DNA from 3 places in the Pseudomonas sp. EA_105y_Pfl2_R69 genome. Region 3 is predicted to be linked to each of the others. Evidence: riboswitches for the same ligand, from Rfam matches in the RefSeq annotation. Region 3 holds a riboswitch; each other region holds the start of a gene.
The links. A riboswitch is a leader RNA that binds a small molecule or an ion and turns the genes downstream of it on or off. The one in region 3 is predicted to bind cobalamin.
Positions count from the first base shown of each region.

Region 1: linked by a shared signal. The riboswitch ahead of cobO (cob(I)yrinic acid a,c-diamide adenosyltransferase) and the one ahead of AACY13_RS09685 (TonB-dependent receptor domain-containing protein) in region 3 are both predicted to bind cobalamin.
Region 2: linked by a shared signal. The riboswitch ahead of btuB (TonB-dependent vitamin B12 receptor) and the one ahead of AACY13_RS09685 (TonB-dependent receptor domain-containing protein) in region 3 are both predicted to bind cobalamin.

Region 1 is NZ_CAXAOO010000009.1:155,491-165,941, forward strand. It holds gene AACY13_RS21155 (hybrid sensor histidine kinase/response regulator) at 1-1,356, shown strand, start outside; gene AACY13_RS21160 (response regulator transcription factor) at 1,325-1,942, opposite strand; gene AACY13_RS21165 (OmpP1/FadL family transporter) at 2,010-3,260, opposite strand; gene AACY13_RS21170 (hypothetical protein) at 3,424-3,903, opposite strand; gene AACY13_RS21175 (sulfurtransferase) at 4,106-4,960, opposite strand; gene AACY13_RS21180 (ZIP family metal transporter) at 5,170-5,886, shown strand; gene AACY13_RS21185 (spermidine synthase) at 5,944-6,627, shown strand; gene AACY13_RS21190 (hypothetical protein) at 6,634-6,972, shown strand; gene AACY13_RS21195 (CbtA family protein) at 7,035-7,727, opposite strand; gene AACY13_RS21200 (CbtB domain-containing protein) at 7,738-7,923, opposite strand; cobalamin riboswitch at 8,040-8,262, opposite strand; cobalamin riboswitch at 8,324-8,541, shown strand; gene cobO (cob(I)yrinic acid a,c-diamide adenosyltransferase) at 8,715-9,323, shown strand; gene AACY13_RS21210 (ABC transporter substrate-binding protein) at 9,323-10,318, shown strand; gene AACY13_RS21215 (FecCD family ABC transporter permease) at 10,315-10,451, shown strand, end outside.
Region 2 is NZ_CAXAOO010000009.1:136,027-146,477, forward strand. It holds gene AACY13_RS21050 (C40 family peptidase) at 1-505, shown strand, start outside; gene AACY13_RS21055 (C40 family peptidase) at 654-1,178, shown strand; gene AACY13_RS21060 (O-methyltransferase) at 1,206-1,868, shown strand; gene AACY13_RS21065 (GFA family protein) at 1,954-2,301, opposite strand; cobalamin riboswitch at 2,447-2,835, shown strand; gene btuB (TonB-dependent vitamin B12 receptor) at 2,956-4,824, shown strand; gene AACY13_RS21075 (hypothetical protein) at 4,846-5,418, shown strand; gene AACY13_RS21080 (cobyrinate a,c-diamide synthase) at 5,436-6,731, shown strand; gene bluB (5,6-dimethylbenzimidazole synthase) at 6,731-7,378, shown strand; gene cbiB (adenosylcobinamide-phosphate synthase CbiB) at 7,375-8,283, shown strand; gene cobD (threonine-phosphate decarboxylase CobD) at 8,292-9,284, shown strand; gene AACY13_RS21100 (cobyric acid synthase) at 9,281-10,451, shown strand, end outside.
Region 3 is NZ_CAXAOO010000003.1:64,584-75,034, reverse strand. It holds gene AACY13_RS09695 (carboxyl transferase domain-containing protein) at 1-968, shown strand, start outside; gene dxs (1-deoxy-D-xylulose-5-phosphate synthase) at 1,063-2,970, shown strand; cobalamin riboswitch at 3,025-3,239, shown strand; gene AACY13_RS09685 (TonB-dependent receptor domain-containing protein) at 3,342-5,234, shown strand; gene AACY13_RS09680 (helical backbone metal receptor) at 5,300-6,097, opposite strand; gene AACY13_RS09675 (MFS transporter) at 6,240-6,656, opposite strand; gene ribA (GTP cyclohydrolase II) at 6,653-7,273, opposite strand; gene AACY13_RS09665 (retropepsin-like aspartic protease family protein) at 7,433-8,080, opposite strand; gene AACY13_RS09660 (substrate-binding periplasmic protein) at 8,098-8,826, opposite strand; gene AACY13_RS09655 (phosphatidylglycerophosphatase A family protein) at 8,844-9,374, opposite strand; gene thiL (thiamine-phosphate kinase) at 9,371-10,336, opposite strand.

The DNA of each region.
Region 1 (10,451 bases), on a different contig from region 3:
GCCGTCAGCGCCGCGGCCTGGGGCATCTGCGCGCTGTTTCTTGGCCTGGGCCTGCTGCTGACCGAGGCCGGCTCGGAGTTGGCCTATCAGGGCCTGTTTCTGGTCTGCGCCAACCTGATCGGCAGTATCGGTGCCTACCTGCAGGAGCATGGCCAGCGTGGTGCCTGGCTCAACCTGCGCCTGCTCGACCTGGCCCGCCAGCGTGCCGAGGCCGACGATGCACGCAAGCTGCGTCTGCTTGCTGCCGCCAGCCACGACCTGCGTCAGCCGCTGAATGCCATGGGCCTGTATGCCCAGCACCTGCTGGAGCAGAGCCAGGAGGCCGGCACGCAGCGCATCAGCAGTCGCCTGGCAACCTCGGTGGAGCAGCTCAGTCGCCTGCTGCAGTCGTTGTTCGACTACAGCCGCATGACCCTGCCAGGTGGTGTGCAGGTCAAGCTCGAGGTAGTCGCCCTGGCACCGCTGCTGGCCCGGCTGAGCGAGGAGAGCCGGGCCGAGGCCCAAGCCCAGGGCGTTACCCTGCAACTGCAGTGCGAGGAACTCTGGGTGCGCAGCGATCCGCTGCTGCTGGAGCGGGTGTTGCGCAACCTGCTGGCCAACGCCCTACGCCACGCCCAGGCAGGCCAGGTCTGGCTGCGCGCACGGGCCGAGCGGGACGAAGTGCTGCTCGAGGTGGGCGACGATGGCCGCGGCCTGAGCGCGGAACAGCAGGATAGGGTGTTCGAGGAGTTTCAGCAGCTGGATAACCCCGGGCGCAATGCCGAGCGCGGCCTGGGCCTGGGGCTGGCCATCGTCAAACAGCTGGCCGAGCTGCTCGAGCACCCGCTGCGGCTGCATTCCAGCCCCGGGCAAGGCGCGCGCTTCGTGCTGCAACTGCCGCGCGCCGAGGCGGGCGAGCGGCTGGCAACGCAGGTGGCGGTGGCGGCCCCGAGCGGGCGGATACTGCTGCTGGAGGACGACGGTGCCGGGCGCGAAGCGCTGGCCGGGTTATTGCGGCGCTGGGGCTGCGAGGTCTGGGCCTGCGCCGACCTCGAGGCCGCCCTGCTGTGCCTGGACGAGGCCCAGCCGCAGCTATTGATCAGCGATTTCCGCCTGGCGGCGAAGGCGGATGGCCTGTCCGCCATCGAGCGTCTGCGTGAAGAGGCGGGGCTGATGCTGCCGGCGTTGTTGATCACCGCCGATATCAGCAGTCAGTTGCAGGAGCGCTGCCTGCCGGCGCATATCACCCTGCTGGGCAAACCCGTGCTGCCGGCCCGCCTGCGTCAGGCCCTGGCGGTGCTGCTGCCGGCGCGCCAGGCGGCTCGCGGCGAAACCGCAACGGACCCTATAGCCAGCCGCGCTGACGCGCCGCACTGACGCAGGCGGTGCGGGTGTGCACGTCGAGTTCCTGAAACAGGGTCTTGAGATGGGTCTTGACCGTGTCCTCGGCCACCCCCAGTTGCCGGCCGATCGACTTGTTCGGCAGGCCGTCGGCCAGTAACCGCAGAATTTCCATCTGCCGCGGCGTCAGCTGGGCCTTTTCGGCCCCGGCGGGAGCGGGCAGGGTTTCGCCCAGCAGCACGCGGGTCACGGCCTGACGCAGCTCGTTGCTGTTGGCGCTTTTCGGGATAAAACCCAGTGCTCCGGCGGCCAGTGCGGCCTGGGCATCCAGGTTGGAGTCGCTGGCGCTGAGAATCGCCACCGGGGTCATGCGGCCCTGTTGTTGCCAGCGTTGCAGCAGCTCCAGGCCGGGCATGTCGGGCAGGCGCAGGTCCAGCAGGATCAGGTCGAAATCGGCGTGCTGCAGGCAGGCTTCGGCGGCGGCAGCGGTTTCGGCAGTATGGATCTGCAGGTCGGCGCAAAGAGGGGCGAGGGCCAGGCTGAGGCCATCGAGAAAGATCCTGTGGTCATCCACCAGCAGTAGGCAGAGCCGCTCCGGCAGGGCAGTACAGAGTGCAGTCATGGTCGTCTCACGCGGCATTTTTATAATTGTCATCGCTGCGCGAGTGTACCCCAAAGTTCGTGCCGAATTAGAAGCGGTACGTCACTTGTGTGCCCAGACCATGGGCGGTGTTTTTGTAGGTTGAGCGGTAGTCGTCCCTCTCGATATCGGCGTCGTCTTCCATCAGATAGGAATAGGCCAGATCGACGGTCATGTCCTCATTCGGGCTCCAGGCCGCGCCCAGGCTGAGGATGGTGCGGTCGCCGCTGGGGATGCGTGGCGAACGGTCGGCGTTATTGGTTGGCGACTGGTCCACGGCAAGGCCCGCACGCAGGGTCCATTGGCGGTTCAGTTTATAGGCCGCACCCACGGCGTGGGCCCAGGTGTCGTGCCAGTTCTGCGGCTCGCTGATGCTGGTCAGGGCCCCGCCCAGCAAGCCCCCTACGCCTTTGTTGTCGGCGCGGATTTCTTCCAGGCGGCTCCAGCGGGTCCAGGTGCTGCCGGCGTACAGGGTCCAGTCGGCATTCAACTCGTGGGTCACGGACAAATCCACCGATTCCGGGGTGGTCAGCTCCAGCGAAGCGTCGTAGCTGCCGGCCGATGAACCGAACACGAAGCCCGGGCCGGACACTGTGGTGTCGCCCTTGAGGCGGTAATCCACCTTGGAGTGGTAGGTCAGGCCGAAACGCGTCTGTGGGGTGATTTCAAACAGCACGCCGAGGTTGTAGCCCAGCGCCGTGTCATCGCCCTTGATTTCGACCTTGCCGTCACCCGCGCCGGGAATCGGGTTGTTGACGGCCGAGGTCAACTCGCCGTCGATGCGGTTGAGGGTCGGGCCGAAGCCGATCGACAGGTGCTCGTTGACGCGATAGCTCAGGGTCGGCTGCAGGGTAATCACCCGCACTTCACTGCGGTCGCCGTGATAGCGGCCCTGGAAGTTGCGTTCGTAATCGGTCACCAGGCCAAACGGCACATACAGACCCAGGCCGAAGCTCCAGTTGTCGTCCAGCGGTTTGACGTAATAACCCATGGGCGCGCCGATAAACGGCACCATGTCGCCGTCATTGCTGCCAGGGGTGGAGCCGCTGGCGTTGTCGATATCGGTTTTCGCGTGGATCAGGGCAATGCCGCCGCTGATCTGTTCGCGCTTGATGCGCGCCATGCCGGCCGGGTTGCCGAATACGGTGCTGGCGTCATCGGCCGAGGAGGAGCGGCCGGCGAAGGCGGTGCCCATGCTGCTGACGCTTTGTTCGTTGATGGCAAAACCACTGGCAAGGCCATGGCTGGCGGCAGAGGCAAGGGCAAGGGACAGGCAGGTCTTGACGACTCTTCTGGTCACGGAGGACTCCTAGGGTTTAGCGGGGGGCGGAAACTAGCAACCTTCCATGACCCTTGCCAAGCCTTTGAGTTCCCGGGATAGAGCGGTTAAAAGCCTTTAAAGTGCGGCCATTTTCTGCTAAATGCAGTGAAATTGTCGGACAATAATGCTCGTTGCCTCGACCTCAGGCCACCTGGCTGACGCGGCCGATATAGCGCTGCCAGGCGGCGATAAAGTCCCGCGGCCGGCCCTGGGGTCTGAATACCCGTTGCCAGATCTGGGCCATGCCGAGCAGATCGTCGGCGGCGGGCAGCTCGCAGGCGTCCGTCTCGATCAGCATCCAGGCAATTGCCGTGGCATAGCGCAGGTTGACGGTCAGTTCCAGGTGCGGGGCGGCGAGAAAGGCATGCTGGCTGGCCAGCCCCCTGATCTTGCTGGCCAGGTCCGGGTCGCGGGCCAGGTGCTGGTCCCAGAGCTGCTGGTGGCGCAGGGCGGCGATGCGGTAGAGGCCGTGGCCGTGCTTGTCATCGAGTCCCGCGCCCAGCCCGGATTGGCTGGCGGCGGCTCCCAGGAGCAGGGCTTCGGCGGTGGCGGAGTGGCGGCCCAGGTAGATCAAGGTGGGCCGAATGACGTACTGACTGAACTCGCAGGCGGCAATTCCCATATAGCCCTCGCGACAGGTCGCCGATGGGGCCGGGGCGCTGGCAGCGTCTGCTTGTTTTGATAAAGGCCCCACCGGAAGCGGGGTTAGCCGCTTGTGTTGAAGTTTAGTGCGACCTTTGCGCTGTAAAGGGCTGTTTTTAAATTGTTTTCAGCTTTCGGTTATGACCGATATTCCAATTGGTGCTTAGCCCCCCGGCCTGGCTTCAGTCGCCGGTGGCCACCGGGCGGTCGGGGTCGGTGATCCATTCGCTCCAGGAGCCGGCATACAGCGTCGCCAGGGGATAGCCGGCCAGGCACAGGGCGAACAGGTTGTGGCAGGCGGTCACGCCCGAACCGCAGTAGGCCACCAGGCCACTGGCCGGGCGCTCGCCCAGTTGCGCGGCAAAGCGCTGGCGCAGTTTCGCGCTGCCGAGGAAATAGCCGTCGCTGTCCAGGTTGTCGGTAAACACCGCGCACTGGGCTCCGGGAATATGCCCGGCGACCGGGTCGAGGGGTTCCACCTCGCCCTTGAACCGAGGCAGGGCGCGGGCGTCGAGCAGGGTCAAGCGCGGGTCGGGTAAACCTTGCAGCAGCTGGTGCGCATCGATCAGTAAGCTGGCGTCGGACTTGCCGGCAAAATCGCCGGGTGCCGGTGTTGTCAGCTCCTGGCTCAGCTCACCACCGGCTTCGCGCCAGGCCTTCAAGCCGCCGTCGAGCAGGTACACGCCTTCGCGCTTGCCCAGCCAGGCCAGCAGCCACCAGGCGCGGGCAGCAAAGGCACCGGGGCCGTCGTCGTACAGCACCACCTCGCTAGTTTCATTGAGGCCCCAGTCGCGCAGGCGCTGCAGCAGTTGCGCGGCATCCGGCAGGGGATGGCGGCCGGTTACACCCTTATGGATGGGGCCGGAGAGGTCGCGTTCCAGATCGGCGAACTGCGCGCCGGGGATATGCCCTTCGCCGTAGCTGCGCTGGCCATAGGCCGGGTCATCGAGGGCGAAGCGGCAATCGAGAATCAGCAGGTCGGGCCGCTGCAAGCGTTGCTGTAGCTGCGCGGCGGTGATCAGTTGGGCGAGGGGCATGGCGTGCGTCCTTTGAAAAAGGTTCTACGTGGGCGGTGCTTGCCTTGACCCGCCTAGGTTTGCAAGGCTCAGAGCATAATCGGCATTGGCCCGAAGTTGCCATGGCTTGGCACTCGATGTCGTTATCAATCTGCATCGATGGAACCTGCGCTTGAGTTGGCGGCGCAATGGGGGATATTGATAGCCCCCGACTGGCAGGTGAGGTGACCGTGGATTCTCTATGGATGGTGGTGGCGTATACCCTGTTGGCCGGTATGGCCATGCCCCTCGGCGCGGCTTTTGCCAGCGTCGAACGTATCCGTCCGCGCTGGTTGGAGAATGAGCTGCGCCACGGGGTGGTCGCTTTCGGTGGAGGTGCGCTGTTGGCCGCCGTGGCACTGGTGCTGGTGCCGCAAGCGATCGTGCGCTTCGAGCCGACGGCGGCCGCTCTGTGGTTCTGTGCTGGCGGCGTGGCCTTTATGGGGCTGGATATCCTTCTGGCTCGGAGCAGAACCGCCGCCAGCCAGATGGCCGCGATGTTGAGCGACTTTATTCCCGAGTCCCTGGCCCTGGGCGCGGCGTTTGCCCATGGCGGCAAGGGCGCGATGTTGTTGGCCATTCTGATGGCGCTGCAGAACCTGCCGGAGGGCTTCAATGCCTACCGCGAGATACATCGCGCCAGCAGCTACAGCCGCAAACGTCTCCTGATGCTGTTCGCGGCAGCGGCATTGCTTGGACCGCTCGCGGGCGTATCCGGTTATTTATGGTTGGATGATTCGCCACAAGTGGTTGCCGCGGTGATGCTGTTCGCCGCTGGCGGCATTCTCTATTCGGTGTTCCAGGATATCGCCCCGCAGGCCAAGCTGAACAAGCATTGGGCACCGTCGCTCGGTGCGTTGCTGGGCTTCATGCTCGGTATCGTCGGGCATATGCTGACTGGGGGCTGAGGCGCGACTGCTGTATCGTGCGCTACCCGATCGCCTCCACTGCCCGACGAGACCGCCATGAAGCGCTTTGTATTGCTCGACACCGCCCCGATTCCCGATGGTTCGGGAGCGCTTTGCCTGTTCGAATATGGCGAGGATTTTGTGATCAAGATCGCCGGCGGCGATGGCGGTCAGTTGATGAACACCCGCATGCACGGCTCGGAAGACGCCCTGGCGGCGATTCCCTGCAAGAAGGTCGCCGGGCGGCCGGATTCACGGGTGCTGATCGGCGGTCTGGGCATGGGTTTCACCCTGGCGGCGGCCTTGCAGAACCTCGGCAAGACCGCCGAGGTCGAGGTCGCCGAACTGGTGCCCGGGGTGGTGGAGTGGAATCGCGGCCCGCTGGGCGCGAAGGCCGGTTATCCGCTGCTCGACCCGCGTACCCGGGTAATTCAGGACGATGTGGCCAACTGCCTGAAGAACGCCGGGCAGCGCTACGACGCGATTATGCTGGATGTCGACAACGGCCCCGAGGGGCTGACCCAGAAGCGCAATAGCTGGCTGTATTCGGCGCAGGGGTTGCAGCATTGCCACCAGGCGCTACGGCCCAAAGGCGTGCTCGCGGTATGGTCGGCCAGCGCCGACCGGCAGTTCTCCGACAAGGTGCGCAAGGCCGGTTTCAAGGTCGAGGAAGTGCAGGTCTACGCCCACGGCAACAAAGGCACCCGGCATACCATCTGGATCGCCGAGAAGATCAAGTAAAGGTCCATGAGCGATCTGTTGCAGAGGTTTCTCGATTGTTGCCAAGCGGTGCTGCGCGGCGATGCGCAGGTGCTGGAACAACTGCGCGCCCAAGGCTTCAGCTGTGAGCCGGGCCATTGGACGTTCGGCCTGGCCGAACTGCACCGTTATTTGGATGCGGGGCAGGGCATGGCTTATCGGCTGTGGCTCAAGCAGTTGTACGCCAGCGATATCAACACGCGCCTGCGTGAACTGGGCGGCGAAATCGCCATAGTCGACAACCGCGGCAAGGTCGACGCAAGCCTGTATGGCCTGCGTCGGTTACCGTGCGCTGAACCCCGTAGCCCGGATGAAATCCGGCGGTGATGTGCGGGGCTTTACATCTTCCCGTATTGCATCCGTGCTACAGAAAGCGCTCACCGGCCTGTTCAGCTCGCCTGTTGCCCACGGCTGAACAGCCAGGCGCTGATCAGGCCGAGAGCGGCCCAGAACAGCGCATTGACCAGCAGCGAGGTAAAGATAAAGTGCTGGCTCAGGGCTGTCGGGACCAGGCTTTCATGCACTTCGGGCTGCGGTGCACCGACCAGGTAGGGCAGGGGCAGCAACAGCAGGCCGAGGACGCGCAGCCACCACTGCCCGCCGAACGCCAGCAGGGCCAGACCTGCGGCGGTGCTGGCGGCCGTGCCGACCCACCAGTATTGGCGCAACGTCAGCTCGGCTGCGGCGGTGCCCGGCAGTTCCGGCGGCAGGCCGATAGCCGGTGCCAGGCTGAAGGTGGCAAAACCTGCCAGGCCCCAGAGCAGTCCCTGCCAGGTACGGCCCGGCGCGCGCAGGCTGTAGAGGCCGGCGAGCATCAGGGCGAAGCCTACCGCCACCACCAGATTGCTCAGTCCGGTGAACAGGGTGCGCTGTGCGCCATCCTGGGGTGCCCAGGCGTCCGCGTCATGATGATGATCATGGGCCGCATTGGCGGCATGGCTGTGTTCGGCTACCGGCTCGGCGCTTTCATAGGTTTCCGCCTCGAGAATCAACGGTGTGACCCATAGGCTCTGCATCAGGGTCAGCAGTAGCGCGGCCAGCAGCCCCGCAAAACCTGCGGTTTGAGCGATTCGCTTGATCATTGTCGAATCCTCAGTGGCAGGGGAAAGCGGCGCTGTGGCGGGCGTCGTGGGCAGCGTTATGCAGGACTTCCATCGGCGCGAAGCCGGCGCAGAAGATCAGCGCGGCACCGAGCAGGCAGCTGCCGATGGCGAGGATCAGGCGTTGGGACAGGGGCAGGGCAAGCGCGGGGCTGGCGGACAGCGTGCTGGTGGACATGTTTGAACCTTCCTGGGAGTCGAAAAACGGCCACGCGAGGAAGGGAAGCAGCACAAAAGCGGGCGAGCGCGGACAGCGGAACGAACCCGATTTCGGCGCGCCCCGCCCACCGCGGGTTGCCAAACAGGTTTCAGGCCGGTCTCCGGGCTTGCGACGACTGTCGGTTGGACAGTGGAGGTCGGCCTTCCCATGTCCTAGGACACAGTGGCGATGACGACCTTGCGTACGCTTACCGTTGCGGGGGCAGCGCCGGACTCGCTCGACCTTGCGGATCGAACCCACCGGCTTCCCGTTTCACCTCGCGCCATGACGCGAGACACCTGAAACAGCCCGCTAGCTGACCATGATGCGCGAAGTCCGTCAACCGCGGCGAATTGCCGGAAGGTGCCGACTGCGCTACCCTGCCGGCCAACGAACAGGTGCCCCGTGCGCAATCGCGCTACGGGCTGAAACGGGAAGTCCGGTGACCTCTGGGAGTAATCCCTTGAGTATTCCGGCGCAGCCCCCGCTGCTGTAGAACCTGACGAAGCCGCCACACGCCACTGGGCCAACCGCCCGGGAAGGCGCGGACTTCGGATGAAGGTGAGCCAGAAGACCGGCCTGATCGAAACAAGGTGCGTACCCCGGGGTGTGGGTGGTTGCCGGTGCTGTTGCATGCCCGCGTTTCGGGCGGTCTTCCCTCAGTAGTCGTCATCAAGGGTTCGATGCCTGTGCATCGCGCCAGCTCCCCGCGGTTGCGCTCGATCCGTCGCCCTGCGCGATGGTTTTTATGCGGCTGCGGAGTGCGACCCATGATCGATGATGAGAAAAAACAGCGCCATGCCGAGCGCATGCAGCGCAAGAAAGCCGTGGTCGATGCCGGGATCGAAAGAGCCCAGGAAGAGCGCGGCATAGTCGTGCTGATCACCGGCAACGGCAAAGGCAAGACCACCTCGGCCTTCGGCACCCTGTATCGCGCCCTGGGCTATGGCCATCAGGTCGGCGTGGTGCAATTTATCAAGGGCACCCAGGCCTCCGGCGAGGTCACCTATCTGCGGCAGAACGCCGCGCAGGTCGCCTACCACGCCATGGCCACCGGTTTTACCTGGGACACGCAGAACTGGGACGCCGACAAGGCCGCCGCGGACGAGGCCTGGGTGCATGCCGCACGCATGCTCGCGGACCCCAGTCTGAACCTGGTGCTGCTCGATGAGCTGACCTACATGCTCAAGTACAACTACCTGGATGCGGACATGGTGATCGAGACGATCCGCGCCCGGCCGGCCGGCCAGAGCGTGATCGTCACCGGCCGTGCGGCCAAGCCCGAGCTGATCGAACTGGCCGATACGGTCAGCGAAATTCGCGACGTCAAACACGCCTACAACGCCGGCGTCAAAGCCCAGGCCGGCATCGATTTTTGATGCCCCGCGTGCGCGTCCTGCCGCTGCTGTTGCTGCTGTGTGCCCCGCTGGCCGGGGCCGGGGCCGCGGCCTTGCCGACCGTGGTCTCGACCAATCTCTGCGCCGATATGCTGGCGTTGAGCCTGGCCGCGCCCGCGCAGCTGCTCTCGGTGTCGCGCAAGAGCCAGGACCCGCGGATTTCCTCGATGGCCGAACAGGCCCGGGAGTTTCCAGCCAACGACGCCACGGCGGAAGAAATCATCGCCCTGCACCCGGATATCGTCCTCGCCTCGCGGCGCTGGCAGGCGCATAACCAGGCCGAATTGCTCAAGCGTCACGGCATCAAGACGCTGGTGGTGCCTTACCCGACCACCTGGCCGCAGATATTCGACAGCACCAATTGGGTCGCCGGGCAGATCGGCCGTGAGGCCGCCGGCAACGAACTGGTTGCCGATGTGCAGGCCCGCCTGGCGCGTTTGCAGCAGCGCCCGCGGCCGCTCAGCGCGCTTTATCTGCGCGCCAACGGCGGCAGCGCCGGGGCCAATACCTATGTCGATACGGTGTTCCAGGCGGTGGGCTTGCGCAATCACCTGGCCAGCCTCGGCCGTTCCGGCTGGAGCCGCTATGCCCTCGAAGACCTGGTCGACAGCCCGCCGGACGTCTTCGTCAGCGCCGATATGCTGATCGACAACGGCTACGCTAAATCCGCCTATTCACGCCATCAGCGCCTGCAACAGCTGATGGCCACGCGTCCGGTGCTGAGCATCAGCGGTAACCGTTGGGGCTGCAGCGACTGGCAGTTGATCCACGCCGCCGAAGAGCTGGCCGCGCAGCTGGATGCCCTGAGCCTGGCCAGCAGGCCGTTGAAAAACGTAGGCGAGGCAGCCGAGGCTAGGCAAAAACAGGCGAGGAAGCGGAGTTTACGGGTTGTAAATGAGCATTCCGAGCCTGTTTTTAACGACGCATCGGCAATGCAGGTAGTTTTTCAACAGCCTGCTAGCGAGGCGCAGCCATGAGTCGGATTGCCCCGAGCCTGCTCAATCTGCTGCTGATGCTGGCCTTGCTAACGCTGTTGCTGCTGTCGCTAAGCATCGGTTCGGTGCCGCTGGCCCTCGGCGATATCGGCCGCGCGCTGCTGTCCTCGGCGGC
Region 2 (10,451 bases), on a different contig from region 3:
CCATTCCGCCAAGCCTGCGACCGCCATTGCCGATGAGCAGGATGAACTTGCGGACTTCGCCGCCGACAAACCCTACGAACTGCCCCAGTTGGCCGACAGCATCCTGACCCATGGCTTGACCCTGGTGGGTACCCGCTATCGTTACGGCGGCAGCACGGTGAAGTCGGGTTTCGATTGCAGCGGCTTTATCGGCTACCTGTTCAAGGAAGAGCTGGGCATGCAATTGCCGCGTTCGACCCGCGAAATGATCAATATCGATGCGCCGCTGGTCGAGCGCGAAGAGCTGGAGCCGGGCGACCTGCTGTTCTTCAGCACCAACGGCCGTGGCCGGGTCAGCCATGCCGGTATCTATATGGGGGATAACCAGTTTATCCACTCCAGCAGCAGTCGCAGCGGCGGCGTGCGGGTCGACAGCCTGGAAGATCGCTACTGGAACCGCACCTTTCTCGAGGCCAAGCGGGCCCTGGCTTTGGCCCCGAGTGAGTCGGTCGCGCGCCACCCCTGAGCCGGTTCTGGGCTGCCGAAAGTGCTCGGCAGCCTTCGCCAGGGCTCATGTCGATAGTTTTCAACGACCTGCCGAGTAAAGCTAAAGCTTGCACTAGGGTGTGCAAGCCGGCAGAGTAGGGCGCATCCCGGCTCAGGATCGTTCGTCCATGACCGTTATCGCCCGTCTCGCCCTGTTTGCCCTCGCCCTGCTGCTCAGCGCCTGTGCGGCACGTGCGCCTACCCCGGCAGTGCAAGCGCAGATTCATGTCCCCCACGGCAGCCAGCAGGGCGGAGCCGAGGATGTGCTGTTCCGCGCCCTGGGCCTGGTCGGCACCCCTTACCGCTATGGTGGCAATAGCCCGGCGGGCGGCTTCGATTGCAGCGGTCTGATCGGTTACGTCTACCGTGATGCCGCCGGTATCAGCCTGCCGCGTTCGACCCGCGAGCTGATCGGCATGCGCGCCCCGGTTGTCAGTCGCGACCGCCTGCAAAGCGGCGACCTGCTGTTCTTCGCCACCAATGGCGGTCGCCAGGTCAGCCATGCCGGCATTTATGTCGGCGACGGCCGCTTCGTTCACGCGCCCTCCAGCGGCGGAACCGTGCGCCTGGACAGCCTGAGCAATAGTTACTGGCAGCGCACCTACCTGGATGCCAAGCGCGTGTTCAGCGGTGAACTGGCACGCAACCCCTGACAGCGGTCATTTGCAGAGGGAGTTGGCATGACCAACCAGACACTCAATCTCGATTCCGCCCTGTATCAATATCTGCTGGATGTGTCCCTGCGTGAAACACCACTGCTCAAGCGCCTGCGCGAGGAAACCGCGCAGTTGAGTATGGCGCGTTGGCAGATTGCTCCTGAACAGGGTCAGTTTATGGCCTTGCTGGTGCAGTTGACTGGCGCGCGGCTGATTGTCGAGGTCGGCACCTTTACCGGTTACAGCGCCCTCTGCATGGCCCAGGCCATGGCTGAGGATGGTCGGTTGATCTGCTGCGATATCCCCGGCGACTACAACGCCACCGCCGAGCGCTACTGGCGTGAGGCCGGCCTGGCCGAACGTATCGAACAGCGCCTGGCCCCGGCCCTGGAAACCCTGGCCGCGCTGGAAGGCGAGGGCCTGGCGGGGCAGGTCGACCTGATCTTTATCGATGCCGACAAGGCCAACTACCCGGCCTATTTCGAGCAGGCCCTGGGGCTGCTGCGACCGGGAGGCCTGATCCTGTTCGACAACACCCTGTGGAGCGGGCGCGTACTTGAGGTCAACCCCGAGAGCGCCGACACCCGGGCGATCCAGGCGCTCAACCTGGTGCTGCACGATGATCCGCGCATCGACCTGTCGCTGCTGCCGCTGGGCGACGGCCTGAGTCTGTGCCGCAAGCGCTGACGGCTATACCGTGCAAGCCCCTGCGGCGTTAGGCCCGCTGCATTCAAGCGCGGGGCGATTGGGCAGCCTTCCTCCTTCTTATGGCCTAGAGCGCTCGTCCATCGAAGTGACTGACGGGCACGGCATCCAGGTCGATGCCTTCCAGGCAACGGATATTGATCGCCGCCACGCGCTTGCCTTCTGGGTCGCGGCCTTCGCCGAAGGGATGGATGCCGCAGGTCGGGCAGAAATGGTGCTGAATCACATGCTTGTTGAAGCAGTAGGTGGCCATCTGGCTTTGCGGTGTGAGCAGCGTCAGTCGATCGTGGGGGACGAACCACAGCAGCGCGCCCTTGCGCTGACAGATCGAGCAATTGCATGCCAGCGCCGCGTCGAGCTGGCCTTCCACCTCGAAGGCCACCTGGCCGCAGTGGCAGCTGCCTGAGTATTTCATGGGGGTTCTCCTGTACGGGCAAGAGCTGAAAGCTTAGACCCGGTTTGGCCGGACGCGGTCCTTATCCGTTGACGTCCACGCCACGGGTCTCTACCCTGCGCGGCTTGCAACAGGTGCCCCCACGCAGAGGGCCTGCCCACGATCCGCTACGCGTTCGTGAACAGGCCTCGGCGTGCCAGGGGTGAAACAGGGAAGTCGGTGCGCTGCGCTTCACGCCAGCAATTCCGACGCTGCCCCCGCAACGGTAGACGAGTCAAACCAGCGCTTTTCAGCCACTGTGCTCTAGGAGCCTGTCGGACTTAACACTGTTCTGCTGCGGAAAATTCGGATTCGGCCATTTTTGCCGCTCTTTCTCGTTAAATAGCTAGCTATTCGCCTCGAAAGATCAACAAAACTGACTCGAACCGGACTTTCCCTCGCTACGAACGGTCAAGCCCGACAGGCTCCTCGCATGGGAAGGTGCGTCTGGTCGCGATCTGAACCCTCAGTTCGCCGCTCGTAAGCCCGGAGACCGGCCTGCTGCAGTCCATGGCATCGCGGAGGGCGTTGTCTGGCGTATGGGCTGTCGCCTCTGCGGCGCTTGTGCGTCTTCGTTCTCCGTATGCCTTTCCCAGCCTTGGTCGCCCGGGTGAGTGCGACGGAGCATACGACGCGATGAGTAAGACCCTGTTGAAGCCGATGGCGCTGCTGTGCGCCATGGGTTGTTTTCCCCTGGCCCATGCCGCCAGTCCCACCGAGTTGCAAGATCAACTGGTGACCGCCACCCGTACCGCGCAAACCGTCCAGGAGAGTCTGGCGGCGGTCACGGTATTCGACCGCGCCCAGATCGAGCAGAGCCAGGCGGCGTCCCTGCCCGAGCTGCTGAAGAAAGTGCCGGGGGTGTCCTTGTCCAACAATGGCGGCCCAGGCAAGAACACTGCGCTGTATATGCGCGGCAGCAATTCCAACCATGTGCTGGTGCTGATCGACGGCCTGCGGGTCGGTTCGGTGTCTTCCGGCGGCGCGGCCCTGCAGGACCTGCCTCTGGAGCTGATCGAGCGGGTCGAGGTGGTGCGCGGGCCGCGCTCCAGCCTGTATGGCTCGGAAGCCATCGGCGGGGTGATTCAGATCTTCACCCGCAAGGGCGACGGCGAGGGGGCCAAGCCGTTCTTCTCCGCCGGCTACGGCACCCATGACAGTTACAGCGGCAGCGCCGGAGTGACCGGAGGCGGTCAGCAGGGCTGGTACAGCCTCGGCCTCAGCGGCCTGGATACTGACGGCATCAACGTCAAGCAGGTCGGTGCCAGCGGTTATGAAAACGATGCCGACGGCTTTCGCAGCCTATCCGGGACGCTGAGCGGCGGCTATCGCTTCGACAACGGCCTGGAGCTGGATGGCAATCTGCTGCGCAGCAAGTCCCACAGCGACTACGACCAGGTCAACAGCATGCGCACCTCTGGCTTTTCCGCCAACTCCGATGGGGTGCAGAGCGTGGTCGGCGGGCGGGCGCGTTTTGCCCCGCTGGAGCCCTGGCTTGTCACACTGCAGGCCGGGCGCGGCGAAGACAAGGCCGACCATTATCAGGACGGCGACTTCAACTCGCGTTTCGACAGTCGCCGCGACAGCCTGAGCTGGCAGAACGATCTGCGCCTGGCCGACGGCCACAGCCTGACCCTGGGGGGCGATTATCAGCGGGATGAGGTCAACGGTACTGTCGCCTATGCCATGGAAAATCGTGACAACAAGGGCGCATTCGCCCAGTACCTCGGCGAGTACGAACGCCATGACTGGCAACTGTCCCTGCGCCGTGACGACAACGAGCAGTTCGGCCGCCACGACACCGGCAATATCGCCTGGGGCTATGCCCTGAACGAGGCGCTACGGCTGACTGCCAGCTACGGCACAGCATTCAAGGCACCGACCTTCAACCAGCTGTATTACCCCGGCTTCGGTAACCCGGACTTGCAAGCCGAGGAGTCGCAGAGCCTGGAACTCGGCCTTGCCGGGAAGCACGCCTGGGGCCATTGGGCGGTGAACGCCTACCGCACCGAGATCGATAACCTGATCGCCACGGTGCGGGTCAACGGCATCAGCCAGGCCCAGGGCGTCGACCAGGCGCGTATTCGCGGCCTCGAATTGCTGATCGGCAGCGAACTGCTTGGTTGGCAATGGAACGCCAACTACACGCTGATGGACGCGGAAAATCGCTCGCAGCGCGCCAGTCGCACCGGCATTCCCTATTACGGCAAGGAGCTCAATCGGCGGCCGAGCCAGCTGTTCAACCTGGATATTGACCGTGCCATCGGTGCCTTCAGCGTCGGTGCCAGTCTGCATGCGCAGAACTCCACCTACGACGACCTGGAGAACCAGCGCGAACTGGCCGGCTTCGCCACCCTCGACCTGCGCGGCGAATACCGCCTGAACCGTGAGTGGCGTCTGCAAACGCGGGTGGCCAACCTGCTGGATGCCGATTACCAGACCGCCGAGGGCTTCAACCAGCCCGGCCAGGCGGTTTATTTCACTGTGCGCTACCAGGCGCTTTGATCGAGCCGAGAGGAAATCCCGATGCTCAAGCTTTCCCCCCGCGCTCAGTTGGCGATTGGTCTGACCCTGGCGCTGCTGATGGCCATGACCCGTGGTCAACATTTCGCGACGGTCAATCTGCCCAGCGCGTCCTGGGCGGTGTTCTTTCTTGCCGGCGTATTGCTGCGACCGCGCTGGGTATTTCCGGCGCTGTTTATCGAGGCCTCGCTGCTCGACTTCGCGGCGGTGCAGTGGTCGGGCATCAGCGACTGGTGCCTGTCGCCGGCTTACTGGATGCTGCTGCCGGCCTACGGCTCGCTGTGGCTGGGCGGGCGGCTGTATGCCGGTTGGCAGCGCGATAATCTGAGCAGCCTGGCACTGCTGATGGCGACGGTGATGATCGCCGCCCTGGTTTGCTACCTGTTTTCCGGCGGCGGTTTTCTGTATTTCTCCGGGCGTTACCCGGAGCCGAGCCTGGCGCTGCTGGCCGAGCGTATCGGCGTTTACTACCCGCGTTACCTGGCCAGCCTGGCGCTCTATGTCGGCCTGGCGGCGCTGCTCTATACCGGCGTTCGCGCCGCGGGGCTAGCGTCGCGTCACGAGGCCCGGCGGTGAGCGAGCCTGTACCTGGCCTGCGCCACTGCCCGGCATTGCTGATCGCCGCACCGGCGTCCGGCCAAGGCAAAACCACGGTCACCGCAGCCCTGGCGCGGCTGCATGCACGTCAGGGCAAGCGCGTACGGGTGTTCAAGTGCGGACCGGATTTTCTCGACCCTATGGTGCTCGCCCAGGCCTGCGGCGCGCCGGTGTATCAGCTCGACCTGTGGATGGTCGGCGAGGCGGAGAGCCGGCGCCTGCTCTGGCAGGCGGCGGGGGAGGCCGACCTGATTCTGATCGAGGGGGTGATGGGCCTGTTCGATGGCACGCCGTCGGCGGCCGATCTGGCGCGGCGCTTTGGCGTGCCGATCATGGCAGTGATCGACGGCCAGGCCATGGCCCAGACCTTTGGCGCGCTGGCCCATGGCCTGGCGACCTTCCAGGCGGACCTGCCGTTTTCCGGGGTGCTCGGCAACCGGGTCGGCAGCACACGGCATGGCGAGATCCTGCGCGATGCCTTGCCGGCCTCGATTCGCTGGTACGGCGCGTTGCCGCGCAGCGCCGAGGTGCAGTTGCCGAGCCGCCACCTGGGTCTGGTCCAGGCTGGCGAACTCGCCGACCTGGATGCCCGCCTGGATGCCGCCGCCGATGCCCTGGCCGCCAGTGCCGATACCAGCCTGCCGCCGCCAGTCAGCTTTGCCGCCCCCGAGCAGGCAAGGCCCGCGCGCTTGTTGGCCGGCGTGCGTATCGGCGTGGCCCGCGACAGCGCCTTCGCCTTTCTCTACCAGGCCAACCTGGATCTGCTGTGCGAGTTGGGGGCCGAATTGCAGTTCTTCTCGCCCTTGAGCGACAGCCAGCTGCCCGAGGTGGACAGTCTCTATCTGCCCGGCGGTTACCCCGAATTGCACCTGACGCAACTGGCCGCCAACCAGGCCATGGCGCAGGCGATTCGCGCTCACCACCAGGCCGGTAAGCCGATCCATGCCGAGTGCGGCGGCATGCTCTACCTGCTCGAGCAACTGACCGATCAACAGGGGCGCAGCGCCGTCATGCTCGGTCTGCTCCCGGGCCAGGCGACCCTGCAACCGCGCCTGGTGGCACTGGCCCTGCAACAAGCCGAATTGCCTGAAGGCAGCCTGCGCGGCCATACTTTCCACCACTCGGCCCTGAGCAGCGTCCTTGAGCCCATCGCCCGGGGCGAGTGCCCTAACTACAGACGCACGGCCGAAGCGGTCTACCGTATCGGCCGGCTAACGGCGTCCTATATCCATTTCTATCTGCCGTCCGCGCCGAGCGCGGCGGCTGCGCTGTTTCTACCCGGTGAGCCTTGATGAACCAGCAGGCCTTTAGTCCCGAGGAGCGTGCCGCGGTCTACCGCGCCATCGCCGAACGCCGCGATATGCGCCATTTCAGCGGCGGCGAGGTGGCTCCCGAGGTACTGGCGCGCCTGCTGGAAGCTGCGCACCAGGCCCCCAGCGTCGGCCTGATGCAACCCTGGCGGTTTATTCGCATCACCCGCCCGGCCTTGCGCGAGGCGATTCACGGCCTGGTGGAGGAGGAGCGGGGGCGCACCGCCGAAGCGCTGGGCGAGCGCAGCGATGAATTTATGCGGCTCAAGGTCGAGGGCATCCGCGACTGCGCCGAGCTGCTGGTGGTGGCCCTGATGGACGGCCGCGAGGCCCATGTGTTTGGCCGCCGTACCTTGCCGGAAATGGACCTGGCGTCACTGGCCTGTGCGATCCAGAACCTCTGGCTGGCCGCCCGCGCCGAAGGGCTGGGCATGGGCTGGGTGTCGTTGTTCGAACCCCAGGCCCTGGCGGCTCTGCTCGGCATGCCGGTCGGCAGCAAGCCGCTGGCGGTGCTCTGTCTGGGGCCGGTAGAGGCCTTCTATGATGCGCCGATGCTGGTGCAGGAGGGCTGGGCCACGCCACGGCCGCTCAGCGAATTGCTGTTCGAGAACCAGTGGGGCACAGCATGAGCCTGGTTCTCAGCACCTGCGCCGGGGTCGCCCTGGATGCGCTGTTTGGCGAGTCCAGGGGTTGGCATCCGCTGGTGGCCTTCGGGCGTCTGGCCGGGCGACTCGAACAACGCTTCAATCCGGGCGGACGCGGTTGGCGTAGCCATGGGGTGACGGTCTGGTGCCTGGCGGTGTTGCCGCTGACCCTGCTGACCTGGCTGCTGAGCCAGATCAGCGGGCTGGGTTGGGCGGTGGAGATTCTCGCGCTCTATGCGGCCCTCGGGCTGCGTAGCCTGGGCGAGCATGCCCTGCCGGTGGCCCAGGCGCTGCGTCTGGGCGATTTGCGTCTGGCACGTGAGCGGGTCGGTTATATGGTCAGCCGCAACACCGCGCAGCTGGACGCCACGGGGGTGGCCCGCGCCGGCAGCGAGTCGGTGCTGGAAAATGGCAGTGATGCGGTGTTCGCCGCATTGTTCTGGTTTGTCGTCGCCGGTGCGCCGGGGGTGGTGCTGTATCGCCTGAGCAATACCCTGGATGCCATGTGGGGCTATCGCAACGCGCGCTTCGAGCGTTTCGGCTGGGCCGCGGCGAAGATCGACGATGGGCTCAATTACATTCCGGCGCGTTTAGTGGCCCTGACCTATGCACTGCTCGGCAAGACCGCCCTGGCGCTGCGCTGCTGGCGTAGCCAGGCACCCTTGTGGGACAGCCCCAATGCCGGCCCGGTGATGGCCGCAGGCGCGGGGGCGCTGGGGGTCAGCCTGGGCGGCGCGGCGGAGTATCACGGCGAGCTGCATCAGCGGCCCGAACTGGGCGCGGGTCCGCAGCCCAAGGCGCGCGATATCGAACGGGCGCTCAACCTGGTCAATGGCGGCGTACTGCTGTGGCTGGCGCTGTTACTGCTCTGGGGGGCTTTTTATGCGTGATTTTTTCTATGCTTGAACATGGTGGGCGTCTGCGCGCGGCTTCTCTGCGTCACGGCATTGCCCTGGCGGATTGGCTGGACCTGTCCACCGGCATCGCGCCCTACGGTTGGCCGCTGCCGGCGATTGCCGCCAGCGCCTGGACGCGTCTGCCCGAGCAGCACGACGGCCTGGAGGTCGCCGCCCGCGATTACTACGGGGTGGCCAACCTGTTGCCGGTGGCCGGCTCCCAGGCGGCGATCCAGACCTTGCCGCGCCTGCTGCGCAATGCCCGGGTCGGCATCCTCTCGCCGGCCTATGCCGAGCACGCTGCGGCCTGGCAGCGCGAAGGCCACCGCCTGCTGGAACTCAGCGAGGCGGGGGTCAACCGCGCCCTGGAACGTCTCGATGTGCTGCTCCTGGTCAACCCGAACAACCCCACGGGGCGGCGTTTTGAGCCCGAGCAGCTGCTGAGCTGGCATGCCCGCCTGGCCGAACGTGGCGGCTGGCTGGTGGTGGACGAAGCCTTTATCGACTGCACCCCGGCGTACAGCCTGGCGGCCTTTAGCGAGCGGCCGGGGCTGATCGTGCTGCGCTCGTTCGGCAAGTTCTTCGGCCTGGCCGGTATCCGTCTGGGCTTTGTCCTGGCCCAGCCGATCTTGCTGGAGCCGCTGGCCGAGCTGCTTGGACCCTGGACCGTCAGCGGGCCGAGCCGGGTGGTGGCCAGCGCGCTGCTGCAGGACCAGGCTGGCCAGCGCTTGCAGCGTGAGCGCCTGCTGGCCGATGGCGAGCGTCTGGCGACCGTGCTCGCGGCCGGGGGCCTGACGCCGACCGGCGGCTGCGCGCTGTTCCAGTTCTGCTGCACGCCGCAGGCACACGAGCTGCATGAGTTTCTCGCCGCTCAGGGCATCCTCACTCGGCTGTTTGCCAGCCCGTTAAGCCTGCGCTTCGGCCTGCCGGCGGACGAAGCCGGTTGGCAGCGTTTGCAGCAGGCCCTGGAACGCTTTGCCAAGGAATCGCGATGACTACATTGATGGTGCAGGGCACCACCTCGGATGCCGGCAAAAGCACCCTGGTGACCGCGCTATGTCGCTGGCTCAAGCGCCAGGGCGTTAGCGTGGTGCCGTTCAAACCGCAGAATATGGCGCTCAACAGCGCGGTAACCGCCGATGGCGGCGAAATCGGCCGGGCCCAGGCGGTGCAGGCTCAGGCCGCCGGCTTACCGCCGCACACCGATATGAACCCGGTGCTGCTCAAACCCAATAGCGACACTGGTGCCCAGGTGATCATCCACGGCCGCGCGCTGAGTTGCATGGATGCCGTGGCCTATCACGATTACAAGAAGGTGGCGCTGCAGGCGGTGTTGCAGTCGCACCAGCGCTTGAGCGCCGCCTATCCGGTGGTGATGGTGGAGGGCGCGGGTTCGCCGGCGGAGATCAACCTGCGCGCTGGTGATATCGCCAATATGGGATTTGCCGAGGCGGTGGACTGCCCGGTGATACTGATTGCCGATATCGACAAGGGCGGCGTGTTCGCCCATCTGGTCGGCACTCTGGCGTTGCTTTCCGAGAGTGAGCAGGCGCGGGTGCAGGGGTTTGTGATCAACCGCTTTCGCGGTGATATCGCCCTGCTGCAACCTGGGCTGGACTGGCTGGAGCAGCGCACCGGCAAGCCGGTGCTCGGGGTATTGCCCTACCTGATGGATTTCCACCTGGAGGCCGAAGACGCGATCGATGTGCGCCAGACCGCCAAAGCCAGCGAAACCCTCAAGGTGGTGGTGCCGGTGCTGCCACGGATCAGCAACCACACCGATTTCGATCCGCTGCGCCTGCATCCCCAGGTCGAGCTGACGTTCGTCGGCCCCGGCCAGGCCATACCGCCCGCCGATCTGATCATCCTGCCCGGCTCGAAAAGCGTGCGCGCCGACCTGGCCTTCCTCCGTCAGCAGGGCTGGCCGGAGAGCATCGCCAAGCACCTGCGTTATGGCGGCAAGCTGCTGGGCATCTGCGGCGGCTTGCAGATGCTCGGCACGCAGATCGACGATCCCCATGGCCTGGAAGGTGCGGCGGGGTCGAGCCCGGGGCTGGGGCTGCTGGATTTCAGTACCCTGCTTGCACCGGAGAAACAGCTGCGCAATGTGCGCGGCCAGCTGTGCCTGGAAAATGCCCCGGTCAGCGGTTACGAGATTCATG
Region 3 (10,451 bases):
CCGACAACGCGACTATCGGTATGGCCGGCCCGGCGATGATCGAAGGCGGCGGCCTGGGCAGCTTCAAACCGGAGCAGGTCGGTCCGGTCAGCGTGCAGGGGCCGAATGGGGTGATCGATGTGCAAGTGGCCGACGAGGCCGAGGCGGTGCGAGTGGCCAAGCAGTACCTGAGCTACTTTCAGGGCGCACTCAACGACTGGGACTGCGCCGACCAACGCGAGCTGCGCCACTTGATTCCGGAGAACCGCATGCGGGTGTATGACATCCGCCAGGTGATCGACACCCTGGCCGACCGCGACTCGGTGCTGGAACTGCGCCGCCAGTTCGCGCCGGGGCTGATCACCGCCTTTATCCGCATCGAGGGCCAGCCGTTCGGCCTGCTGGCCAATAACCCCGCGCACCTGGGCGGGGCCATCGACGCGCTGGCCGGCGACAAGGCCGCACGTTTTATGCAGCTGTGCGACGCCTTCGATATCCCGCTGCTGTCGCTGTGCGACACCCCCGGCTTTATGGTCGGCCCGGAGGCGGAAAAACAGGCCACGGTGCGCCATGTCTCGCGCATGTTCGTCGCGGCCGCCAGCCTGAGCGTGCCGTTCTTTACCGTGGTGCTGCGCAAGGGCTACGGCCTCGGTGCCCAGGCCATGGCCGCTGGTAGCTTCCACTCGCCGCTGTTTACCATCGCCTGGCCCAGCGCCGAGTTTGGTGCCATGGGTCTGGAAGGTGCGGTGCGCCTGGGCTTTGCCAAGGAGCTGGCGGCCATCGAAGAACCCGCCGCGCGCCAGCAGCTGTTCGACAAGCTGGTGGCCAAGGCCTACCAGAACGGCAAGGGCATCAATATGGCCAGCTTTCTCGAGATCGATGCGGTGATCGACCCAGTGGAAACCCGCGCCTGGCTGCTCCGTGGCCTCAACGCCACACCCAGGCCGGCAGCGCGTGAAGGCAAAAAGCGCTCAATTGACACCTGGTAATCCGCAGGATGCCGGCCGGACCGAACCATGTTTGGGCAGTTTCTGGCGCTTCGGGTAAACTGCCGCATCTTTTATACCTATAACGATCTGCCTGATGCCGACGACCTTCCACGAGATTCCCCGTGAGCGCCCGCTGACGCCCCTTCTAGACCGTGCCAACACGCCGGACGAGCTACGCCGCCTGGGCGAAGCCGAGCTGGAAACCTTGGCCGACGAGTTGCGCCAGTACCTGCTGTATACGGTTGGGCAGACCGGCGGGCATTTCGGCGCGGGCCTCGGCGTGATCGAGCTGACCGTGGCCCTGCATTACGTCTTCGACACCCCGGATGACCGTCTGGTCTGGGATGTCGGCCATCAGGCCTATCCGCACAAGATTCTCACCGGCCGCCGCGAACAGATGGGCAGCCTGCGGCAGAAGGACGGCATCGCCGCCTTCCCGCGCCGCTCGGAAAGCGCGTACGACACCTTTGGCGTCGGCCACTCCAGCACCAGCATCAGCGCAGCGTTAGGCATGGCCATCGCCGCCAAGCTGCAGAACAGCAAGCGCAAGGCGGTAGCCGTGATCGGCGATGGTGCCTTGACCGCCGGCATGGCCTTCGAGGCCCTGAATCACGCCAGCGACGTCAACGCCAATATGCTGGTGATCCTCAACGACAACGACATGTCGATCTCGAAGAACGTTGGCGGCCTGTCCAACTACCTGGCCAAGATCCTCTCCAGCCGCACCTACGCCAGCATGCGCGAGGGCAGCAAGAAAATCCTCTCGCGCCTGCCAGGTGCCTGGGAGATTGCGCGCAAGACCGAGGAACACGCCAAGGGCATGCTGGTGCCCGGCACCCTGTTCGAGGAACTGGGCTGGAACTATATCGGCCCGATCGACGGCCACGACCTGCCGACCCTGCTCGCCACCCTGCGCAATATGCGTGACCTGGAGGGCCCGCAATTCCTCCATGTGGTGACCAAGAAGGGCAAGGGCTTCGCCCCGGCCGAGATCGACCCGATTGGCTATCACGCGATCACCAAGCTGGAGGCGATCAACGCGCCAGCAGCGCAACCCAAACAAGCCTCTGGGCCGAAATACTCCAGCGTATTCGGCCAGTGGCTATGCGATATGGCCGCGCAGGACCCGCGCCTGGTCGGCATTACCCCAGCGATGAAGGAAGGCTCGGACCTGGTGGCCTTTAGCGAGCGCTATCCCGAGCGCTATCTCGACGTCGCCATCGCCGAGCAGCACGCCGTGACCCTCGCCGCCGGCATGGCCTGCGACGGTGCCAAACCGGTGGTGGCGATCTATTCGACCTTTCTGCAGCGCGCCTATGACCAGCTGATTCACGACGTGGCCGTGCAGCACCTTGATGTGCTGTTCGCCATCGACCGTGCCGGCCTGGTCGGCGAAGACGGCCCGACCCACGCCGGTAGCTTCGACCTGTCCTACCTGCGCTGCATCCCCGGCATGCTGGTGATGACCCCGAGCGATGAAAACGAACTGCGCCGCATGCTCAGCACCGGCCACCTGTTCGACGGCCCGGCGGCGGTGCGCTACCCGCGCGGCAGCGGCCCTAACGCGACTATCGAACCGGGCCTGCAGCCACTGGAAATCGGCAAGGGCATCGTCCGCCGTCAGGGCCGCCAAGTGGCTCTGCTGGTGTTCGGCGTACAGCTGAGTGAGGCGCTTAAGGTCGGTGACAGTCTGGATGCGACGGTCGTGGATATGCGCTTTGTCAAACCCCTGGACGAGCCCCTGGTACGCCAGCTGGCCGCCAACCACGAATTGCTGGTCACGATCGAAGAGAACAGCATCATGGGCGGTGCCGGTAGTGCGGTCGGCGAGTTCCTCGCCCGCGAGAATATCCTCAAGCCGCTGCTGCAGCTGGGCCTGCCGGACTATTACGTCGAGCACGCCAAGCCGAGCCAGATGCTCGCCGAGTGCGGCCTGGACGCTACCGGCATCGACGCGGCAGTGCGCCAACGCCTGGCCGACCTGATAGGCGACAATCAGTAGCAAGCCAGCCGTCAGAGCGCATTGCTTTACCCTCCGCACCGGCTTAAGGTGCGCGACGTTTTATCTGTCCGAGGTCGCTGCCAAACCAGCAGCGTGAAAAGGGAAGCAGGTGCGCCGCTGTCGACTCGACAGCCGCAAGGCCTGCGCTGCCCCCGCAACGGTAACCGACAGCGCGCAAGCGCAGCCTTTCTCAAAGACCACTGGGTTCGCCTGGGAAGGTGAGAAAGGCAGTCGGCAGCCCGGAGACCTGCCTCGGCGTGAAGTGACTGGTGTTGCGGAGGGCATCACCGTCAAGCGCTGGCTAACGCCTCCCTGCCCGGTGCTTGTCCCTGCCCTCCTCGAAAGTTTTTCTGTCTTTTGAGGATTCTTCAATGAAATTGTCCCGTCTTGCCCTGGCTGTGGCGCTGCTGCCGCTGGCGGCCCATGCCGATCAGGCCAGCAGCCACGCCGACTCACTCGAGTTGCAACCCTTGATCGTAACCTCCGGGCGGCAAGCCGAATCGGTCCGGCAGGCGACGGCTGCAACCACGCTGTTTACCCGCAAGGACATCGAGCGCCTGCAAGTGCGCAGCGTGGCGGAGCTACTCGAGCGCGTCCCAGGCGTCAGCGTCAGCCGTACCGGCGGCGCGGGTAGCCAGACCGGCCTGTTTATGCGCGGCACCTCGACCGCACAAACCCTGGTACTGGTAGACGGCCAGCGTATTTCCGCCGCCTCCAGCGGCACCAGCAGCCTGGAATTTCTCAGCCCGGAGCAGATCGAGCGGGTAGAAGTGGTGCGTGGCGCACGCTCGGCGCTCTATGGCTCGGATGCCATCGGCGGGGTTGTGCAGATTTTCACCCGTCAAGGCAGCGGCGACGGACTCAAGCCCTACGTTCGCCTTGGCGTCGGCAGCAACCAGACCTTCGAGCGTAGCCTTGGCCTGTCCGGCGGCGACGGGCAAACCCGCTTCAACCTGGGTGCAGCACTCGATGAAACCCAGGGCATCGATGCCACACGCGACAATTTCGGTGCCAATGGCGATGACGATGCCTACCGCAATAAATCGCTGAGCCTGAACGTATCGCACCAATTCAATGACGACCTGAAGATAGGCTTCAGCGCCCTCGACCAGCGCGGCCAGTCCGAGTTCGAGGACATCTTCAGTACCTCGCTGCCCACCACCGACTTCCAGCTCAGCAGCCTGTCCAGCTATATCGACGCCAACCTCGGCGAAGCCTGGAACAGTCGCCTGGAAATCGGTCACAGCGAAGACAAGCGTGATACCGGCAACGATCAGCCACACGCCAGCGCCGACGCGTTCTACAGCTTCAACACCTACCGTGACTCGGTCAACTGGGTGAATACCCTGACCCTCAATGAGCGCCATCAGCTGCTGCTGGGTGCCGATTGGTATGAAGATCGAGTGACGGGTAGCGAGAACTTTACTGAGGACTCGCGCTGGAATCAGGCGGCATTTATTCAGCACCGCTACAGCGCCGAGCATTTCTCAACCGAACTGGGCCTGCGCCATGACAAGAACCAACAGTTCGGCAGTGAGAACAGCTGGAACGCCGCGCTGACGGTACCGTTCAACACTGCCAATGACCTGATCCTGTCCTACAGCGAAGGCTTCCGCGCACCGACCTTCAACGACCTGTACTACCCGGACTTCTGTTTCAGCGGCTTTTGCTTCCCTAGCGCCAATCCGGACCTCGAGCCGGAAACGTCCAAAAGCTACGAAGCCCAATGGCGCAGCCGCTACAGCGAAACCGGCGCACTGGAGCTATCGCTGTACCGCATCGATCTGCAGGACGCGATTGTTCTCGACCAGAACTTTATCCCGCAGAACGTCCAGACCGCTCGCATAAATGGCTTCGAGGCCGCGCTCAAGCAAGAGCTGTTCGGCTGGCAGGGCAACCTGGCACTCGCCCTGATCGACCCGCGGGATCGCGACACGGGCCACACCCTCGCCCGCCGCGCCAAACGCACGCTGAGCCTGGACCTGGATCGCCAGTTCGGTGAGTTTGCCGTGGGTACCAGCTGGCGCGCAGTCAGTGGTCGCTATGACGATGCCGACAACACACGTGAGTTGGGTGGTTACGGCCTGCTCAACCTGCGCGGCAAATGGCAAGCCAGCGAGGAAGTGGCCTTCGACCTGAAACTGAACAATCTCTTCGACAAGGACTATGCCGAGGCGACCTACAGCACAGCCAACGGACGCTTCGGCTACAACACCGAAGGCCGCACCGCGCTGTTTGCCGTGACCTGGACGCCTCAGCTTTGAACCGTCAGCTAGGCGCTCAATAGACTGAACCCAAGAAAAGCCCCGCCGTAACGCGGGGCTTTTTCTCAGTGCGCCTTGCTCAATACCTCACACAGACGCTCGAGCGCCCCCAGCATCTGAAAGCTCGGCCGTTCCAGGCCGGCATCCGGCACCAGCCACAGCTGTTCGCGCTCAACCGCGGCGACGCCCGGCCAGCTGCGCCAGGCCTCCAGCTGCCCCTGCACACCGGCCAGGATCACCTCGGGATTGCGCTCAAGCACCGCCTCCACGCTGACCTGCGGCGCAGGCAAGGTAAGCTCGGCAAAGATATTCTCCGCCCCGCAGACACCCAGGGCGTCGCTGATGATCTGCTGGCCGCCGATGGTATACAGCGGGACATCCCAGATCTGGTAGAACAGCGCCAGCGGCTGCTCGCGCCGATAGCGCTGGCGCAAGGCGGCCAGCCCCGTATTGAACTGTTGCTGCAGCCGCCGGCCCTGCTCGGCACGGCCGACGCGCGCGCCGATCTCGACGAAGTTCTCCGCCAGGTCGGCCAGTTTGCGCGGTTCGGCGATCAACAGGGCAATGCCCAGGCGCTGCAATTGCTGGCGCTGGGCGCTGCCGATGCTATCCGGCCAGAGCAGTACCAGATCGGGCTGCAGCTGGAGCAGGCTTTCCAGCTCAAGCTGGCCATAGCGGCCCACCGAAGGCAGCTGCGCCACCGCCGCCGGGCGCTCGCCGCCGTCGAGCAGGCCGACCAGCAAGTCGCCCGCCTCCAATTCCAGCATGATTTCGGTCAGGGACGGTGCCAGGCTGACCACCCGTTCGACCGCCGCGGCCGGGCACGCCAGCAACAGCATCAGGCACAGAGTGGTGGCGCGCATTAGCAGGCCGCTTAAGAACGTTTCCGAGGCAGCCGAGGCAAGGCGAAAGCGGTAGAGAACGCGGAGTTTACTGTTGTAAATGAGCATTTCGAGACCGGTTTCAACGCAGCATCGGCTACGCAGGTAGTTCTGCAGCGACCTGTTAGCCGAGTTGGCGAGGTATGCGGTAGAGATACAGCAGCACCACGCTGGACAGCACCAGGAGGATCAGGGGAATCGCCTCCAGCCCGGCGAACACCGCAAACGCGGCGATCCAGGCCGGCAGGCCGGCACCGAGGAAGGCGGTACGCCGCACGCGCGCCAGCTCAAGCCAGGCATCGTGCTCGGCGGGGGTGTCGAGGGCTTTTTCAGTGGCCACCAGGGCGCGCTTGTAGGCGCTGAACAGCGGCAGGCTGACAAACATCGAGGCGACCCCGGCGATAAACAGCGGCATGGTCAGCACGCCGGTTTGCTGGCCCGCGCCGAACAGCAGGTTGAGCACGAACAGCGGTGCCAGGGTCAGCGCCAGCTGCCGCCACCAGGCCAGCGCCAGACGGCGGCGCACTTCGCTGCGGGTCACAGGCTCTCCTCGACCTCGCCCTGGTGCAGGCTGCCGAGCATATGCCCGAGCTTGCCGGCCTTGGTCGCGAGGTACTTCTTGTTGTGCGGATTGTGGTCGATCTGCAACGGCACCCGGGTCGCCACATTGATGCCCATATCGCCCAGCGCCTTGACCTTGCGCGGGTTGTTGGTCATCAGCTTGAGCGCTTTGATCCGCAGGTGCTCGAGCATCGGCAGGCAGATCGCGTAGTCGCGCTGGTCGGCCCCGAAGCCCAGGCGCTCGTTGGCCTCCACGGTATCGGCACCGCCGTCCTGCAGCTCGTAGGCGCGGATCTTGTTGAGCAGGCCGATGCCTCGGCCTTCCTGACGCAGGTAGAGCAATACGCCGCGGCCTTCGCTGGCAATCGCGCGCAACGCCGCTTCGAGCTGAAAGCCGCAATCACAGCGCAGGCTGAACAGCGCGTCGCCGGTCAGGCACTCGGAATGCAGGCGCCCCAATACCGGCTCGCCATCGGCCACATCGCCATAGGTCAGGGCGACGTGTTCCTTACCGGAGGCCGTTTCGAGAAAGCCATGCATGGTAAACACGCCAAAGGGCGTAGGCAGCTGGGAGGCGGCGACGAACACGACGGGCACCGGATGCTCCTAAGAAGAGAAATGAACGATAAATTCAGGCGGGCATTGTAACAGCAGGCCCCGCCAGCGGGTCAGTCTGAATTACCGATGATAAGGATCGAACCTGCGCATGGCCGGGGCTCGAGCCGTGTCCCGGACGCTTGCAGCACGCGGCGGCCCTCAGTACTTCGATTCCAGCACCAGCATGTCCTGCTCGACGCGCCAGCCAATCCGGCCGAGAAAGCTCATGCCGAGCAGGGCTTCGGTGGGCGAACCACCCTCCAGCACCACGGCGTCGACGCCCAGCACCTCCAGTTCGCCGACCTTGACCCGGTCCAGGCTGACCTGCCAGCCGCGCACCGTACCACTGGCCGTACTGACCTGCAGCGGCCTGCCGCTGACCCGGTAATCGATACCCAGGCGACGGGCATGGCCATCATTCAGGGCGATCGAAGTCGCCCCGGTATCGACCAGGAACTGCACGGACTGGCCATTCACCGAGCCGGCAACCCAGTAATGCCCGCCGATGCCCTTGGCGATGCTGAGCTGCTTCTTCACCGGCGCGGCAAAGCCTTCGCTGTATTCGCGACTCAGCCCATAGCTGCGCTCCACACCCTCGACGCGCAACACCGCGCCACGGCTGTCGGCACTGACCACCTGCACCCCACCGGGACCGGTCTGGCCAACCTTGACCAGCTTGCGCTGGCCGTCGACATTCAACACCGCCGCGCCCGGGAAAAGCCCCACCACCCGCACCTGGGGGGCGGCCCAGACGCAACTGGCGGCCAGCAGCAGCCAGCCCAAACTAAACAACTTGATACCCTGCATACGGCTTCTCATGACGATTAATCGAAGGGATAGGGCTGCTGCCAGCGGGCGAAGACCTCACGCAAACGGTCCTCCGCCTGCAACAGCGCCATGCGCCTGTCGTAGAGTTCGGCCAGCGCCCGGCCCCGCGGGTTATCGGCAAAGCCCAGATAGATCGGCAGCGCGGTCAGTTCGGTCGAGCGGTAACGTTCGGGAGCCCCGGTCGTGGCCAGCACATCCTCGACCTCGGTCAGCGCATCGATATAGAAATCGGCATGACCGAGGTCGAGCATGCCCAGAATACCGCTACGACGCAGCACTTCGTGGTACTGGCGCAAGTTTGGCAGATAGCGCTCGTACTCATAACCGCGAATCCACACCAGACGGAACTCGCCGAGGGTGGCCAGGCTGGGCAGCGGCCGGTCCGTCAGACCGAGAGCGACAATCTGATCGGCGTCGTAGGGCAGACGCGGGTAGAACACCCCGTCGTCGACTTCGTTGAGGTAAGAGCCAAGCCAGGCATCCGCCTCGCCGCGCTGCACCAGGCCGATGGAGCGGGTGTAGGGCACGCTCTGGATCTGCAGCGTCACACCGGCCGGTTCGAAGACCAGACGCATGATGTCCCAAGCCAGACCCGAGCCATCGGCATGGGTATGCCCTTCCCAGACTTCGCTGGCAATACGTACCTGTTCCGGCAGCGGGGCATTGGCCTGCACGGTGCAACAAGCCAGTAGAGCGACGAGCAAGATCCAACACCTGCGGCCCATGCGCCACCTCTCAATGATCAGCCCGGCAATGCCGCCGCCACGCCATTGGCCCAGCCCCAGACACACAGCTGCAGGGCAAGCCAGGCGAACACGCCGGCCAGCACGTCATCCAGCATGATGCCGACACCGCCATGCACGTGCCGGTCGATCCAGCGAATCGGCCAGGGCTTGAGGATGTCGAACAGGCGAAACAATAAAAAGCCTAGCAGCAACCATCCCCAACCGTCGGGCACCAGCCAGAGGGTAATCCACATGCCGACCATTTCGTCCCAGACGATGCCTTCGTGGTCATGCACGCGCAGGTCGTCGGCCACCTTGCCGCACAGCCAGACGCCGAACAGCATGGTCACGCCCAGCATCAGCCAATACCCCCAGTCCGGCAGCATCTGCCAGAGCGGGATAAACGGCAGCGCCACCAGCGAGCCCCAGGTTCCCGGGGCCTTGGGCAGGGTGCCGGAACCGAAGCCGAAGGCCAGGAAATGCCAGGGATTGCGCCAGACCGAAGGCGGAACGAACTCGGCAGGCACTTGCTTGGGATGATCGGTCACGAGGAGGTTCCAAAATGTTGGTAGCCGCTCTGGGGCGACTGGATAGGCGTGCCGTCGGCATCCAGCAGGTGCACACCCTGCCCCGCCTCGACACGCCCGATCACCCGCAGCGGCCAGCCTGCGGCCTGCAGCTGCGCGAGATGTTGAGGCGGCAGGGTAAAGGCCAGCCGATAGTCATCGCCGCCGCTCAGGGCAGCCTGACGGGCAGCGTCGAGGCCCAGCCAGGCCTGCAAGACCGTCGACAGCGGCAGCCGCTCCTGCTCGATCAGCAGCGCCACGCCCGAGGCGGCCGCGAGATGCCCGCAATCGGCCAGCAGGCCATCGGAAATATCCAGCGCCGCCGTGGCTTTGCCGCGCAGCGCCAGGCCCAGATCGAGCTGCGGCAGCGGCGACCAGTAACGCGCCAGCAAGGCCTCGGCGACGGCCGGCTCGGCCTGACGCTGGCCCAGCACCAGGGGCAAGGCTCCCGCGCCATCACCCAGCTCGCCACCGACACAGAGCAGATCGCCGACCTGCGCGCCGGCACGGGTCAACGCCTGGCCCGCGGGCACACGGCCGAACACCGTCAGGGTCAGGCTCAGCGGGCCACGGGTGGTGTCGCCACCGATCAGGCGGATGGCGCATTGCTGCGCCATCCAGTCGAGGCCACGGGCGAAGGCCGCCAGCCAGTCCGGCTCGGCACTGGGCAGGGTCAGGGCCAGGGTAAAGCCGATGGGCGTCGCGCCCATGGCCGCCAGGTCGCTGACCGACACGGCCAGGGCACGCTGGGCCAACAGGAAAGGATCCGGAGACTCGGGAAAATGCACGCCGACGACCAGGCTGTCGGTGGAGATCGCCAGCTGCTCGCCAGCCGGCAACGCCAGTAGCGCGCAGTCGTCGCCAATGCCCAGGGCCACGCCTTCACCGGCCCGCGCACAGGACGCGGCGGCGAAGTAGTGACGGATCAGCTCGAACTCACCCATGAGATAGCAACGATCTGCTGCGCATCGGCCCTGCTGCGTTGCAACGACCAACGGGAGTAACAGCCGAAGGCTGGCCCGAAGGGCGAGCGAAGCGAGTCAAAGCAGGCTCGCAAGA